Regions from separate parts of the Variovorax sp. F042 genome, predicted to be linked through region 1. Evidence: predicted binding sites of a transcription regulator. Region 1 holds the regulator's gene; the other holds the start of a gene.

Region 1 (7,388 bases):
CTGCAGCAGCCGACCGGCCCAGCCCTTCTTGCGAGGGGGGCAGGGCGGCCTGCAACGCCGCCGAACTCGCGGCGCACGATCTGTGGAGCTGGAAGCGCGCGATAGCTGCCGCCTTGCCCGGCGGGGTGGCCGACGTGAGGGCCAGCGCGACGGCGGGCGGCATGCTGTTCATGCACGTTGCCTGGGACGAGCCGGCGGTGCTCAACCCCATCGCACCCGACCCGAACTGGCAGTGCCCCACGGGAAAGGCCTGCCTCGAAGTCGCCGTCGCGGTGCCGCAGCCATGAAGCGCCGAACGCCATCCGGCTTCACGCTGGTCGAGTTCCTCGTCGCGCTGGTCGTCGGCATGCTGATCGTGCTGGCCGCGATCGCGGCCATGCTCGGCACGCGCAGCGCCGCCATGACCGGCGACGACGTCAACACGCTCAACCAGTCCTCGGCGCTGGCCTTCAGGATGCTGGGCCAGCAGATACGGCAGGCCGGCTACATCCCCATCGATCCCACTGAGCCGCTCTACTACTTCAACGTCAGTGCCGACCGGGGCACCAACCTGAACGACGAGCGGGCTTTCTTCGCGATCAAGGGCGTGGAGTCTGCGGGAGGCTCCGCCAATGACAAGCTGAAGCTGGGCTATGCACCGAACCCCGACTATTTCAAGGACTGCCTGGGTCAGGAGCCAGGGCGGTCTTCGGGCGGCGAATACGACAGGGCCGCCCCCGAAGCGCAGGGCAACGCGCGGCTCATCACCAGCGAGTTCTCCGTGTCGGACGGCGTGCTCAGGTGCCGGGGCAGCGGCAATACGACCCCGCAGCCGGTCATCGACGGTGTGGAGCGTTTCGACGTCATGTATGGGGTCAGCGCCACATCCGGAAGCCGGCAGGTGGTGCGCTACGTGACGGCCGACGACGTCGATGAGGGCTTCCGCGACGTCCGCACGGTTCGCATCTGCATGCAACTCGCAGGCACCTCCAGGAGCAACCCTGCAGGCAGCCATGTCGACTGCGACGGGGTCTCGAAGACGAGCGGCGACGGCAGGCTGCGGCGCGTCTACACGGCAGTGTTCTCGCTGCGAAACGACCTGGGGGCGTTGTGAGCACGGCGAAGGCGACAGGTCCCGCCCGCAGGCTGGCCGGCGAACTGCCGGCGCAGCATGGCTTCACGCTGTTCATCGTGATGATCATGCTGCTGCTTTCGGCCCTGCTGCTGATCGGTGGCGCGCGCACCGCGGTGCTTCTCGAGTCGATGGCGGGCAACCAGCGCGAATACCAGCGCGCCTTCGAGGCTGCCGAGGCAGCGCTGCTGGATGCGGAGCGCGACATCCGGCAACTGGTCTTCGATTCCGCGAGCAAGACCTACGTGGCGTGTTCGGCACTTGCCGCGGCGCGCTGCCGCAAGGCAGAAGACGGCCGCGTCTTTCCCGACCGGGATACGGGCTGGGTCACCGCCTACATGAACGACGGCCCCAACAGCTGCGAGCGGGGCATCTGCTATTTCTCCGAACCCGATTCGGTCGCCGCCGCCGCCGGCAGCGAGGCCTACCGCTTCTGGCGCGGCGATGCCTACAAGGCCGAGTACGCCAGGTACGGCGAGTTCACCGGAGCGCCCAGTGCCGGCAGTCCGGCGCTGCGCGGCGCCAGGTACTGGATCGAGGTGATCGATCGAAGGAACAGCAAATACCCGCTGTATCGCATCACGGCGACTGCCACGGGAGCGCGCAGCGGCACCGGCAAAGGGGATGCGACGAAGGTCGAGCTGCAGGTGTCCTTCGATCCGGACCCGGTCTCCGGGGTGAACTGAATATAGGGAGAGAAAGAGATGAGGATCAGGAAGCTGCCGGGACGCGCCGTCGTGTCCGGCCTGGTGCTGGCACAGACCGTCGTGCACGCCGCGCAGTATCCGCTGGCGCAGGTGCCGCGAAATGCCGCGGTCGCGGAGCCGGCGCCGAACGTGATCGTTTCCGTCGACAACTCCGGAAGCATGTACGGCAGCGGTATGGCTGCCCTGCAGGCTGCTCTCAGGGAGAACTTCTCCGAGGCTAACATTCCCGATCACCGCATCCGCCTCGCTTGGCAGGCGCTGAACGACGATCGCAGTGATCGCAACTGCGCTGCATTCAGAAGCGCCGCGCTTCCTTGCAGGATCGGCGGACGTGTCAACGCGAACCTGATGCGTTCGCTGGACCGGACTCACCGCGCCAATTTCATGGCCTGGGTCAATGCCGTTCAGGCGACGGGGGGCACGCCTCTTCACGAAATGATGACCCGTGCCGGCGAGTACATGCAGATCACCGGCCAGCACAGCCCCTTCTCGGATGATCCGGGTGTGGCCGGAGCCCCGCAGTCGGGTTGCCGCAGGTCGTTCCACATCTTCATGACAGATGGCGACTACTGGCCTCCCTCGGGGTTGGAGAGCTTCATGCCCATCGTCGCCAACGAAGACGGCACGCACCGGCGGCTCCCGGACGGCACCCTCTACGCGCCGCACGCACCCTATGCCGACAACTTCGGGAGGATGAAGCGCCCGACGCTCGCTGACTTGACCTTCGAGTACTGGGCCCGCGATCTGCAACCAGGCGTGCCGAACAACCTGAAGAAGATCATTGCCGAACCGGGCGATGTGACAGTGGGGCGTGCCAAGGTTCCCGAGTACTGGAATCCCAAGAATGATCCGGCCACCTGGCAGCACCTGACGACCCACTTCATCGGGTTCGGTGCTGCGGGTGACTGGTGGTCGCGACCGAAAATCTCGACGACTGCATTGCACCCCACCTACAGCGGAGACTATGCCGGCGTGGTCGACGGCTCGATCCAATGGCTGGATCCGTTCAGTGGCAATGCACGCATGGACCTCTGGCATGCCGCCCTGAACAGCCGTGGCACGTTCACGCCGGCTTCCAATGCCAAAGCCCTGAGCAGCGCCTTCAAATCCATCCTTGGACAGGTCCTGGTCAACACCGGCACCCCGCTGACCTCCATTTCCGCCAGCGCTTCCCGAGTCTCGACAGGCACCTCCGTCTATCAGGCCGGCTACGACACGGCCGACTGGTCCGGCAGACTCAGCGCCACGAAGTTCGGCACCGACGGCAGGCTTGCTGCCAAAGCCGACTGGTCGGCGCGCGACCTGCTCGATACCCGCATGGCAAGCACTGGCGCACACGACCGGGACCGCGTTGTACTCAGCTTCTCCGGCACCACGGCTGCGTCGGCGGGCCGCGCAGCGACCACCGGCGCGGGCGTGCCGTTCAGGTGGGCCCACTTGGGCGACGCGCAGAGGGCCGCGCTCAAGGCCAGCACCGACACCGACGCCGAGAGCACCGCCCTCGGCCGGGCCGTGCTCGACTTCCTGCGCGGCGACCGCAGCAACGAGGGCGCCGGCCGCCAGTTCCGCAAGCGCGGCCATGTGCTCGGCGACATCGTGGGCTCCAGCGTCTGGTACGCGGGACAGCCGAAGAGTGGCTTCACTGGCAACGCCTATGCGGCGTTCGCGGCCATCCCCCGCGCGCCGATGGTCTATGTCGGCGCCAACGACGGCATGTTGCATGCTTTCAACGCGAGCTCCGGCAAGGAGGCGTTCGCCTACGTGCCCGAAGGCCTCTACGGCACGGCGGCGGCGCCGAATCTCAAGCGGCTCAGCGAAGGCGGCTACACCCACCGGTACTACGTCGACGGCAGTGCCTTCGTCGCCGACATCTACATGGGGCCGACATCCTCGGCCAAGACGACCGACGAGCAGAAGGCGGCGAACTGGAAGTCTTTGCTCGTGGGCACGCTGGGCGCGGGTGGCAAAGGCTACTTCGTGCTCGACGCCACCAGGCCCGAGAGCGTCGACGAGGGCAAGGCCGCCAGCGTCGCGCTGATCGACACGACCGCGCTTGCGGACGACGACCTGGGCCATCAGTTCCAGCAGCCTGCGCTCGATTCCTTCTCGGGGCGGGCGCTGCAGGTCGCCCAGTTGAGCAACGACCGAAAGGCCCTGATCCTGGGCAACGGCTACAACAGCAAGAGCGAGAAGGCGGTGCTGTGGATCCAGTATCTCGATGGCGACAAGGCGGTGCTCAAGATTCCGGCGCCGGTCACGCAGGAGAAGGACACGGGCAACGGCCTGTCCGCGCCACGTCCGGTGGACCTCAATGGCGATGGCAAGGTCGACCTTGTCTACGCCGGAGACCTGCTCGGCAATCTCTGGAAGTTCGACCTCGGCGGCACCGACAGCCGTCAGTGGAAAGCCACGATGGGGCCTCTCAGCTCGAATCGTCCGGCCGCAACCGGGGCCGCGACCCCGTCCGGCCTCGACAACAAGCCGCTGTTCGCGGCCGGCGCCAGCCAGCCGATCACGACGGCGCCGGTGGTTGTGGGGCATCCGCGCGGTGGCTACATGGTGGTGTTCGGCACCGGTCGGCTGTTCGCCTCCGGCGACGAGCGCTCGACCGCCGACCAGTACCTGTACGGCATCTGGGACCCGGTCAACGGAAGCTCGAGCACCGCGACGAGGAACGACCTCGTGGTGCAGACCATCGGCGCCACACCGGTCGAGGAGGGCGATGCCGAGTTGCGCACCGTCTCCCACAACGCCGTGAGCTACACCGGCTCGGAGGCCAAGCGCGGCTGGCACCTGAAGCTGCCTGCGTCGGGAGAGCGTGTCGTCTATCCGGGTGATGTGCTGACCAGCGGCATCGGGCTGTTCTCGAGCACCATTCCCGGCTCAGTCAGCAATTCGGTCACCTGCACCGCCGGAACGGGCGACGACGGCTGGTCGCTGGTAATCGACTTCTTCAGCGGCTCGGCGCCCGAGGGCATTGCGTATTCCACTTCCGGCGCGGTGGGGGCCTATGCCGGCTTCCGGAATCGCTCCGGCAAGGACGACATGGTTCTTCAGCCGAAGAACAAGGAAAAGGGCAAAGACGTGATCTGCAATGCCGCCGGAGAGTGCAAGACGTTGACACGGCCCGACGTCGTGCGCCGCTTCGGCTGGCGCAGCCTGATGTCGACCGACTGAAGGGAGGAGAACCATGAAAAAGCAATCCAGGACACAGACTGGTAGACGGGGCCGCTCGCGCGGCTTCACGCTGATCGAACTCATGATCGTGACGACGGTGATCGGCATCCTCGCCGCCATCGCCTACCCGAACTACACGCGCTACGTGCTGCGGGCCAAGCGCGCCGATGCCAAACAACAGTTGTTGCAGGCGGCGCAGTGGACCGAGCGCTACATGACCGCCAACGGACGCTATCCGCCGACGACCGTCGCGCTGCCGGCCGGACTGGGGCAGTCGCCGTCGTCCGGCACGGCGAACTATTCCATCAGCTATGTCGCAAGAAACGAGACCAGCTACACCTTGCAAGCCGTTCCAGCGGGGGCTTCGCGCAATGACGAGTGCGGAACCCTCACGGTCAACCAGCTGGGCGTCAAGCTGGCGGGCAGCAGCACCGACGCTTCGAGTGCGCTGGTGCAGCTTTGCTGGAACCGTTGAGGTGCCTGTGAGAGTACGGCCGTTGCCGACGCGGCTCAGATGTCGCGCAGCAACTGCCTGAACTCGTCCACGTCCTCGAAGCTGCGGTACACCGAGGCAAAGCGCACGTAGGCGACCTTGTCGAGCTTCTTGAGTTCGCGCATGACGAGTTCGCCGACCTTGGTCGAGTCGATTTCGCGCAGGCCGCTGGCCAGCAGCTTCTGCTCGATGCGCAGCAGGGCGTTGTCGATCTGCTCGATGCTCACCGGGCGCTTGCGCAGCGCCAGCATCATGGAGGCGCGAACCTTGGTCGAGTCGAAGTCGGCGCGGCTGCCGTCCTTCTTCACGACCACGGGAAAGTTGACGTCGGGCCGCTCGTAGGTGGTGAAGCGCTTGTCGCAGGCGCTGCACTGGCGGCGCCTGCGGACAAAGTCGGCGTCTTCCGAAACGCGGGTCTCGACGACCTGCGTTTCAAGATGACCGCAAAAAGGGCATTTCATGCGGTCAGGTCTTCTTGCTCGGAATCAGCGGTAGACAGGGAAGCGGCTCGTCAGCGCGTGAACCTTGGCGCGCACGGCGTCGATGTTCGCCGCGTCGCGCGGGTTCTCGAGCACGTCGGCGATCAGGTTTGCGGTGATTCGGGCCTCTTCGTCCTTGAAGCCGCGGGTGGTCATGGCGGGGGTGCCGATGCGCACGCCGCTGGTGACCATCGGCTTTTCCGGGTCGTTGGGGATCGCGTTCTTGTTGATCGTCATGTGGGCGCTGCCCAGCACGGCTTCGGCTTCCTTGCCGGTGATGCCCTTGGCGCGCAGGTCGACCAGCATCACGTGGCTTTCGGTGCGTCCGCTCACGATGCGCAGGCCGCGCTGGGTGAGGGTGTCGGCCACGATCTGGGCGTTCTTGACCACCTGTTGCTGGTAAGCCTTGAACTCGGGCGCCATGGCTTCCTTGAACGCGACGGCCTTGGCGGCGATCACGTGCATCAGCGGGCCGCCTTGCAGGCCGGGGAAGATGGCGCTGTTGATTGCTTTCTCGTGCTGCGACTTCATCAGGATGATGCCGCCGCGCGGGCCGCGCAGGCTCTTGTGGGTGGTGGAGGTGACCACGTCGGCATGCGGCACCGGGTTGGGGTACACGCCCGCGGCCACGAGGCCTGCGTAGTGGGCGATGTCGACCATGAAGATCGCGCCGACGTCCTTGGCCACCTTGGCGAAGCGCTCGAAATCGATGCGCAGCGAATACGCCGAGGCGCCCGCGATGATGAGCTTGGGCATGTGCTCGTGCGCCTTGCGTTCCATCGCGTCGTAGTCGATGGCTTCGTTGGCGTCCAGGCCGTAGCTCACGACGTTGAACCACTTGCCGCTCATATTGAGAGGCATGCCGTGGGTCAGGTGGCCGCCTTCGGCCAGGCTCATGCCCATGATGGTGTCGCCGGGCTTCAGGAAGGCGAGCATCACGGCTTCGTTGGCCGAGGCGCCGCAATGCGGCTGCACGTTGGCGGCGTCGGCGCCGAAGATCTGCTTGACGCGGTCGATGGCCAGCTGCTCGGCCACGTCGACGTGCTCGCAGCCGCCGTAGTAGCGCTTGCCCGGATAGCCTTCGGCGTACTTATTAGTGAGCTGCGAGCCCTGGGCAGCCATGACGGCCGGCGAGGCGTAGTTCTCGCTGGCGATCAGCTCGATGTGATGTTCCTGGCGCGCGTTTTCGGCTTGAATCGCGGCCCAGATTTCGGGATCGGTCTGTTCGACCAGGATGTTGCGTTGGTACATGGCAGTCCTTTGAAGACGAGGTCCTTGTTCTTCAACCAAACAAGGGCTGCCCAGGCGAACGGCTGAACGCCTGTTGTGGTCAGGCGGTACGCTTCCCAGTGGTATTCCACGTCAGCGCGTGGCACCGTGTTCGGGTGCTGCGCCTATCGCCAGTCGCGTACCCGCCGAGT
Region 2 (7,388 bases), on a different contig from region 1:
GCAGGTGCTGCAGGGCGGCAACGTCAACTACACGCCGCTGTTCGCGCTGCCGGTGCTCATGAGCGCGGTGCTGGGCACCATGATCGTGAGCCTGGGCACCACCGCCACGGTCACGCTGCTGCTGCTGGCCGACGCGGGCTGGCACTGGCTGCAGCAGCCGGGCGATTCTTCGCCGCGCTTCGTGCAGGCGGCGCTCACCGGCACGGGTCTCTTCGTGGTGGCGCTGCTCGCGCACGAAATGGCCCGCCGGCTGGCGCGCGAGGAAGCCGTGGCGCAGCGCAGCCGCAGCAGCGCGCAGATGCAGGCGCAGGTCAACGACCTGGTGATCGAGACGCTGAGCGAAGGCGTGCTGGTGATCGACGCCGAAGGCCTGGTACATGCGGCCAACCCAGCAGCCGATGCCATCCTCGGCCAGGGCCTGGCGAAGCTGACGCTGCCGTTCCCGCTGCATGCCCAGCCTGCCTGGCATGCGCTGGCCGCGCTGGCGCGCCAGACCTTCGCGCGGCGGGCGCCGCAGACGGAAGAAATCCCGGTGGCGCAGGTGCGCGGCGCGGCGCGCGAGGTGCGCGTGCGCACGCGGCTCACACCCACCAGCGAAAAACGCATCGACAGCCTGTGCGTGATGTTCCTGCAGGACCTGCGCGAGCTCGAAGCCCGCATCCGCACCGAGAAGCTGGCCGCAATGGGCCGCATGTCGGCGGCCGTGGCGCATGAAATCCGCAACCCGCTGGCCGCCATCACCCAGGCCAGCGCGCTGCTCAACGAAGACCTGACAGACCCGGCGCACCGTAAGCTCACGAGCATGGTGCAGCACAACGCGCAGCGGCTCGCGCGCATCGTGGACGACGTGCTCGACGTCTCGCGCGCCCGCCAGCAGCGCGTGCTGTCGCTCGGCGAGCAGGTCGTGCTCGACCCTGCGGTGCAGGTGCTGGCCGAGGAATGGGTGCGCCAGACCCAGCGCAAGGGCGTGCTGGTGTCGCTCGATGCGCCCAGCAGCGAGGTGCGCTTCGACGCCGAGCACCTGCGCCGCCTGATCGTGAACCTGCTGGACAACGCCTCGCGCTACGCCGGCAAGCGCGAAGACTCGATCCAGGTGCTGACCGCGCTGCAGCGCAGCGGCACCAACCGCCCCAGCCTGATGGTGTGGAGCGACGGCGCGCCGCTGGAGCCGGCGGTGCAGCGGCACCTGTTCGAGCCTTTCTTTTCTTCCGAGAGCCGCTCCAGCGGGCTCGGCCTGTTCCTGTGCCGCGAGCTGTGCCGGCGGCATGGCGCCACCATCGGCTACGAGCGGCGCGCGCTGGTGCCGGGCGGGCCCGAGGGCAACGAATTCTTCGTCAGCTTCGCCCCCAGCGAAAACCGGCTGACACAATAGCGCCGTGAGCACCCCCCCCCCTTCCACCCAGCGACCGGCGCAGATCCTGGTCATCGACGACGAACCCGACCTGCGCACGCTCTATGAATTGACGCTGCTGCGCGAGGGCTATCGCGTCGAGGCCGCGGGCAGCGTGTCAGAAGCCTGGCAGCACCTGGAGGCCGGCCGCTTCGACGCCGTGATCACCGACATGCGGCTGCCCGACGGGCAGGGCATGGAGATCATCCACCGCATCCAGAAGGCCCAGCGCAGCGAGCGCTGCGTGGTGATGACGGCATACGGCTCGGCCGAGAACGCGGTGGAAGCGCTGAAGGCCGGCGCCTTCGACTACCTCACGAAGCCGGTCGACCTGAAGCAGTTCCGCGCCGTCGTGGCTTCCGCCGTGCAGGCGCGGCTGGCGCCGCAGCCGGTGGCCAAGCCCGTGCAAGCGGTACCCGCGAGCAACAACAGCGCCGACGCAACGGTGGTCACCTCCGGCACCGGCATCGCCGCGCTCGACCGTCTCGTGGGCGAATCGGAGCCTATGCGCCTCGTCAAGTCGCGCATCGCCAAGGTGGCGCGCGGCATGGCGCCGGTGCTGGTGCGCGGCGAATCGGGCACCGGCAAGGAGCTGGTTGCGCGCGCGGTGCATGCCTGCAGCCAGCGCAGCGAAGGCCCATTCGTCGCGGTGAACTGCGGCGCGATTCCCGAGAACCTGCTCGAGGCCGAATTCTTCGGCGCGCGCAAGGGCTCGTACACCGGCTCCTCGCAAGACCGTGACGGCTACTTCCAGGCCGCGCGCGGCGGCACGCTGTTCCTCGACGAAATCGGCGACCTGCCGCTGGCCATGCAGTCGAAGCTGCTGCGCGCGATCCAGGAGCGCAGCGTGCGCTCGATCGGCTCGACGCAGGAAGAAGCTGTCGACGTGCGCATCGTCAGCGCCACGCATAAAGACCTGCACGCCGAAGTGCAGGCCGGCCGCTTCCGCCAGGATCTTTTCTACCGCCTCAACGTGATCGAGATCGCGGTGCCCGCGCTGCGCGACCGCCGTGAGGACCTGCCCGCGCTGTGCGCCGCGCTGCTCTCGCGCATCGCGCAGGACGGCGGCCTGCCCGTGCCGCATCTGTCGAACGAACTGCTGCGCCGCCTCGCGCAGCATCCGCTGAACGGCAACGTGCGCGAGCTCGAAAACCTGTTGCACCGCGCGGTGGCGCTGAACGACGGAGACGAACTTCATCTCGACCTGATGGGCGGCTTCACTGCTGCGGCCGAAGCCGCGGCGTCCGCGCCAGCGCCGCTGTCGCCCGTCACCGACGCGCCTGTCGCGCTGGCTCCACTTCCGGTCGCGCCCCCCAAGGTCGCACCGCCGCCGCTGCCCTCCGACCTGCAGGCCTACCTCGACCAGCAGGAGCGCGAGATCCTCGTGCGTGCGCTGCACGAGAGCGGCTTCAACCGCACCGCGGCCGCCGCGCGGCTCGGCATGAGCCTGCGCCAGATCCGCTACCGCATCGCGCGGCTGGGTATCACCACGCCCAACGGCGACGATGGCGCGAGCAGCCATGTCGACGACTGAAGCCAACGACAGCGGGCTCTGGCAAGCCGGCTGGTACCGCTTCGCGAAGGCGCTGCGCTCGCCGAACTTCGGGCCCCGCCCCGCGGGCGCGCAGACCGATCTCATCGTGCTGCATTCAATCAGCCTGCCGCCCGGCGAATATGGCGGCGACGCGGTGCAGCAGCTGTTCACCAACCAGCTCGACTGGGACGCGCACCCCTACTTCCAGTCGATCCACGGCCTCGAGGTGTCCTCGCATTTCTTCGTGCGCCGCAACGGCGAACTCTGGCAGTTCGTGAGTTGCGACGACCGTGCCTGGCATGCCGGCGTGTCGTCGTGGCGCGGCCGCGGCAACTGCAACGACGACTCCGTCGGCATCGAGCTCGAAGGCCTCGAAGGCCAGCCCTTCGAAGAGCCGCAATACGAGACGCTCGCGAGCCTGTGTGCCGCGATCGCGCAGCACTACGCGATCGCGCACATCGCCGGCCACGAGCACATCGCGCCGGGCCGCAAACAGGATCCGGGCGCGGGCTTCGACTGGCGCCTGCTGCGCGAACAGCTCGGCTGGAATCCACAGATGTTTCCGCCGCAGGTGGTGCAGCGCTAATTTTTTCAATCGTGCGGCACCTCGTGATGCGTCGCTCTTGCAGCGCAGCAATGCGAAAATAGCAACCGCGCGATTCAGCAACCATGCGGCCTGCAGGCCCAAATCGGCTTGCAAGCCAAGCCCCATGCGGGTTGAGAGACCATAGGCCAGTATTCAAGCGGCATCGCTGGCCGTGTCCTATGGCGGAAGTAATACCGGCAATCCTTGTATCCATAGGAAAACGCTACATCTAGTGGGTTGTACACCCCCCGCACCCTAGATATAGTGTCCCCTGTCCGGTCATCCACACCGGCGCAGCGCCCGGCCCAGGCGCCGCCATCCAACAAGAATTGCCAACCGAGAGGAAGCGAATGCAAACTGCCCTGACCCCCCAATCGACCCCGCGTGCCGTTCCCTCGACGCCACCGCAGCAGCAGCGAGACACTGCTGGCTCCCCCACCGGCCAGAACCTGGCCCACTACCAGATCATCCGCCGCAACGGCGCTGTCGTGCCCTTCGAGCCGAACAAGATCGCCATCGCGATGATGAAAGCCTTCCTGGCCGTGCACGGCACCCAGGGCGCGGCTTCGGCCAGCGTGCGCGAAACGGTCGACGTGCTCACGCAGGGCGTGATCCGCGCGCTGGTGCGCTCGCGTCCGGGCGGCGGCACCTTCCACATCGAAGACGTGCAAGACCAGGTCGAACTCGGCCTGATGCGCGGCGGCCACCATGAAATTGCCCGCGCCTACGTGCTGTACCGCGAACGCCGCACGCAAGAGCGCTCGAAGCAGGGCGAGCAAGACGTGCCGGCCGCGCCCGCACTGCACGTGCTGGACAACGGCGAGCTCGTCACCCTTGACCTGAACGAACTCAAGGGCCTGATCGAGTCGGCCTGCGAAAACCTGGGCGACAGCATCACGTCCGCCCCCATCGTCGCCGAGACGATGCGCAACCTGTACGACGGCGTGCCGCTCGACGAGGTCTACAAGGCTTCGATCCTGGCGGCCCGCACGCTGATCGAGAAAGACCCCGACTACACCTTCGCCACCGCGCGCCTGCTGCTGCACACGATCTTCAAGGAGATCATCGGCCGCGAAGTGATGCCGGCCGAGCGCGCCACCGCCTACGCCGACTACTTCCCGCAGTTCATCAAGAAGGGCGTGGACAACGACCTGCTCGACGAAAAGCTGCTGCAGTACGACCTGCCCCGCCTGGGCGCGGCGCTGAAGGCCGAGCGTGACAACCAGTTCGACTACCTCGGCCTGCAGACCCTGTACGACCGCTACTTCCTGCACGTGCGCAAGACCCGCATCGAGCTGCCGCAGGCCTTCTTCATGCGCGTGGCCATGGGCCTGTCGCTGAACGAAATCGACCGCGAAGCCCGCGCCATCGAGTTCTACGAAGTGCTGTCGTCGTTCGACTTCATGTCGAGCACGCCCACGCTGTTCAACGCCGGCACGCTGCGCTCGCAGCTGTCGAGCTGCTACCTGACCACGGTGCCCGACGACCTCGACGGCATCTACGAGTCGATCAAGGAAAACGCGCTGCTGTCGAAGTTCGCCGGCGGCCTGGGCAACGACTGGACCCGCGTTCGCGCGCTCGGCAGCCACATCAAGGGCACGAACGGCGAATCGCAGGGCGTGGTGCCGTTCCTGAAGGTGGTGAACGACACGGCAGTGGCCGTGAACCAGGGCGGCAAGCGCAAGGGCGCTGTCTGCACGTACCTCGAAACCTGGCACCTCGACATCGAGGAGTTCCTGGAGCTGCGCAAGAACACCGGCGACGACCGCCGCCGCACGCACGACATGAACACCGCCAACTGGATCCCCGACCTGTTCATGCGCCGCGTGATGGAAAAGGGCACCTGGACGCTGTTCTCGCCCTCCAACGTGCCCGACCTGCACGACCTGTTCGGCGCCGACTTCGAGAAGGCCTACGTGGCCTACGAAGAGAAGGCTGCCCGCGGCGACATCAAGCCCGCGCGCACCATCCAGGCGACCGACCTGTGGCGCAAGATGCTCACGATGCTGTTCGAGACCGGCCACCCCTGGATCACGTTCAAGGACGCCTGCAACGTGCGCTCGCCGCAGCAGCACGCAGGCGTGGTGCACTCGTCGAACCTCTGCACCGAGATCACGCTGAACACCAGCGACACCGAAACCGCCGTCTGCAACCTGGGTTCCGTGAACCTGCTGCAGCACCTGAAGGACGGCAAGGTCGACCAGGAAAAGCTGAAGAAGACGATCTCCACGGCGATGCGCATGCTCGACAACGTGATCGACATCAACTACTACGCCGTGAAGAAGGCACGCGACTCGAACCTGCGCCACCGTCCGGTCGGCCTGGGCCTGATGGGCTTCCAGGACGCGCTGTACGAACTGCGCATTCCGTACGCATCACAAGAAGCCGTGCAGTTCGCCGACGAGTCGATGGAAGCCATCTGCTACCACGCCTACTGGGCCTCGACCGACCTGGCGCGCGAACGCGGCAAGTACTCGAGCTACAAGGGCTCGCTGTGGGACAAGGGCATCCTGCCGATCGACTCGCTCGACCTGCTGGAAAAGGCACGCGGCGGCTACGTCGAGGTCGACCGCTCGGCCACCCTCGACTGGGACGCGCTGCGCTCGAAGATCAAGGCCGACGGCATGCGCAATTCGAACTGCGTGGCCATCGCACCGACCGCGACCATCTCGAACATCATCGGCGTGGACGCTTCGATCGAACCCTGCTTCGGCAACCTGTCGGTCAAGTCGAACCTGTCGGGCGAATTCACCGTGATCAACCACTACCTGGTGCGCGACCTGAAGCGCCTGGGCCTGTGGGACGACGTGATGGTGATGGACCTGAAGCACTTCGACGGTTCGCTGCGTCCCATCGACCGCGTGCCGCAGGATGTGAAGGCGCTCTACGCCACCGCGTTCGAAGTCGAAACCACGTGGCTGGTCGAAGCCGCTGCGCGTCGCCAGAAGTGGATCGACCAGGCGCAGTCGCTGAACATCTACATGGCCGGTGCATCGGGCAAGAAGCTCGACGACACCTACAAGCTCGCATGGCTGCGCGGCCTGAAGACCACGTACTACCTGCGTACGCAGAGCGCGACGCACGCCGAGAAGTCGACGGTGCAATCGGGCCGTCTCAACGCGGTGTCGTCGGGCAACGACGCACCCTCGGGCATGAGCGCACTCGAAGCCGCCGCTGCTGCAGCGAAGGCACAGATGAGCGCAATGCCCGCCACCGACATCGCGTTCTGCGGTGTGGACGATCCGACCTGTGAAGCGTGCCAATAACGCGTCGATGCTCGCGACAGTGAGTCAGTGAGGTGCATGCAAAAAATCGCGCGACGTTCACTCAATGAAGGCATTGACTGACATCGCGCGATGCATGCGAGCAACATAACAACCACATAAATGGCGTGCGATGTGAACGAGCACTTTGCAACTCACATCGTTACTCCGATAATTTGAGCATTGGATTTTTCTATGTTGACCTGGGACGAAGAAGTCAAGCCCTCCTTACCAAAGGATATGCAACAAGGATTGCAGCACCACAACGCATCGACCAGCGGCTTGCCCGCAGGCCGTTCGGTGGACGCTCCGACTTCGTCGATTGCGCAACCCGCGCTCCGCGCGCTCGATGACGGCGCGGTCGTGCGTCCAGTTGCCGCCGCCGCAGCAGCAACGCCTGCTGCCACCCAACGCGTCAAGGCTTCCGACAAGCGCATCATCAACGGCCAGACCGACGTCAACCAGTTGGTGCCGTTCAAGTACAAATGGGCGTGGGAAAAGTACCTCGCCACCTGCGCCAACCACTGGATGCCGCAGGAAGTGAACATGACGCGCGACATCGCGCTCTGGAAAGACCCGAACGGCCTGACCGAAGACGAGCGCCGCATCGTCAAG

What was found. Region 1 encodes NrdR, which represses ribonucleotide reductase genes. Its sites were predicted from a motif close to CACNANATNTNGTG; they were not measured.
Region 2: the regulator NrdR is predicted to act here: its motif matches at 3,764-3,777, upstream of ACZYSP_RS26035 (ribonucleoside-diphosphate reductase subunit alpha).

Annotation. Positions count from the first base shown of each region.
Region 1 covers NZ_JBVASX010000001.1:952,042-959,429, reverse strand. Annotated here, with positions in the region: gene pilV (type IV pilus modification protein PilV) at 1-287, shown strand, start outside; gene ACZYSP_RS04605 (PilW family protein) at 284-1,093, shown strand; gene ACZYSP_RS04600 (pilus assembly PilX family protein) at 1,090-1,797, shown strand; gene ACZYSP_RS04595 (pilus assembly protein) at 1,816-4,995, shown strand; gene ACZYSP_RS04590 (type IV pilin protein) at 5,009-5,470, shown strand; gene nrdR (transcriptional regulator NrdR) at 5,506-5,949, opposite strand; gene glyA (serine hydroxymethyltransferase) at 5,974-7,218, opposite strand; ZMP/ZTP riboswitch at 7,260-7,385, opposite strand.
Region 2 covers NZ_JBVASX010000010.1:155,374-162,761, reverse strand. Annotated here, with positions in the region: gene ACZYSP_RS26050 (two-component system sensor histidine kinase NtrB) at 1-1,372, shown strand, start outside; gene ACZYSP_RS26045 (sigma-54-dependent transcriptional regulator) at 1,377-2,924, shown strand; gene ampD (1,6-anhydro-N-acetylmuramyl-L-alanine amidase AmpD) at 2,911-3,510, shown strand; gene ACZYSP_RS26035 (ribonucleoside-diphosphate reductase subunit alpha) at 3,861-6,776, shown strand; gene ACZYSP_RS26030 (ribonucleotide-diphosphate reductase subunit beta) at 6,969-7,388, shown strand, end outside.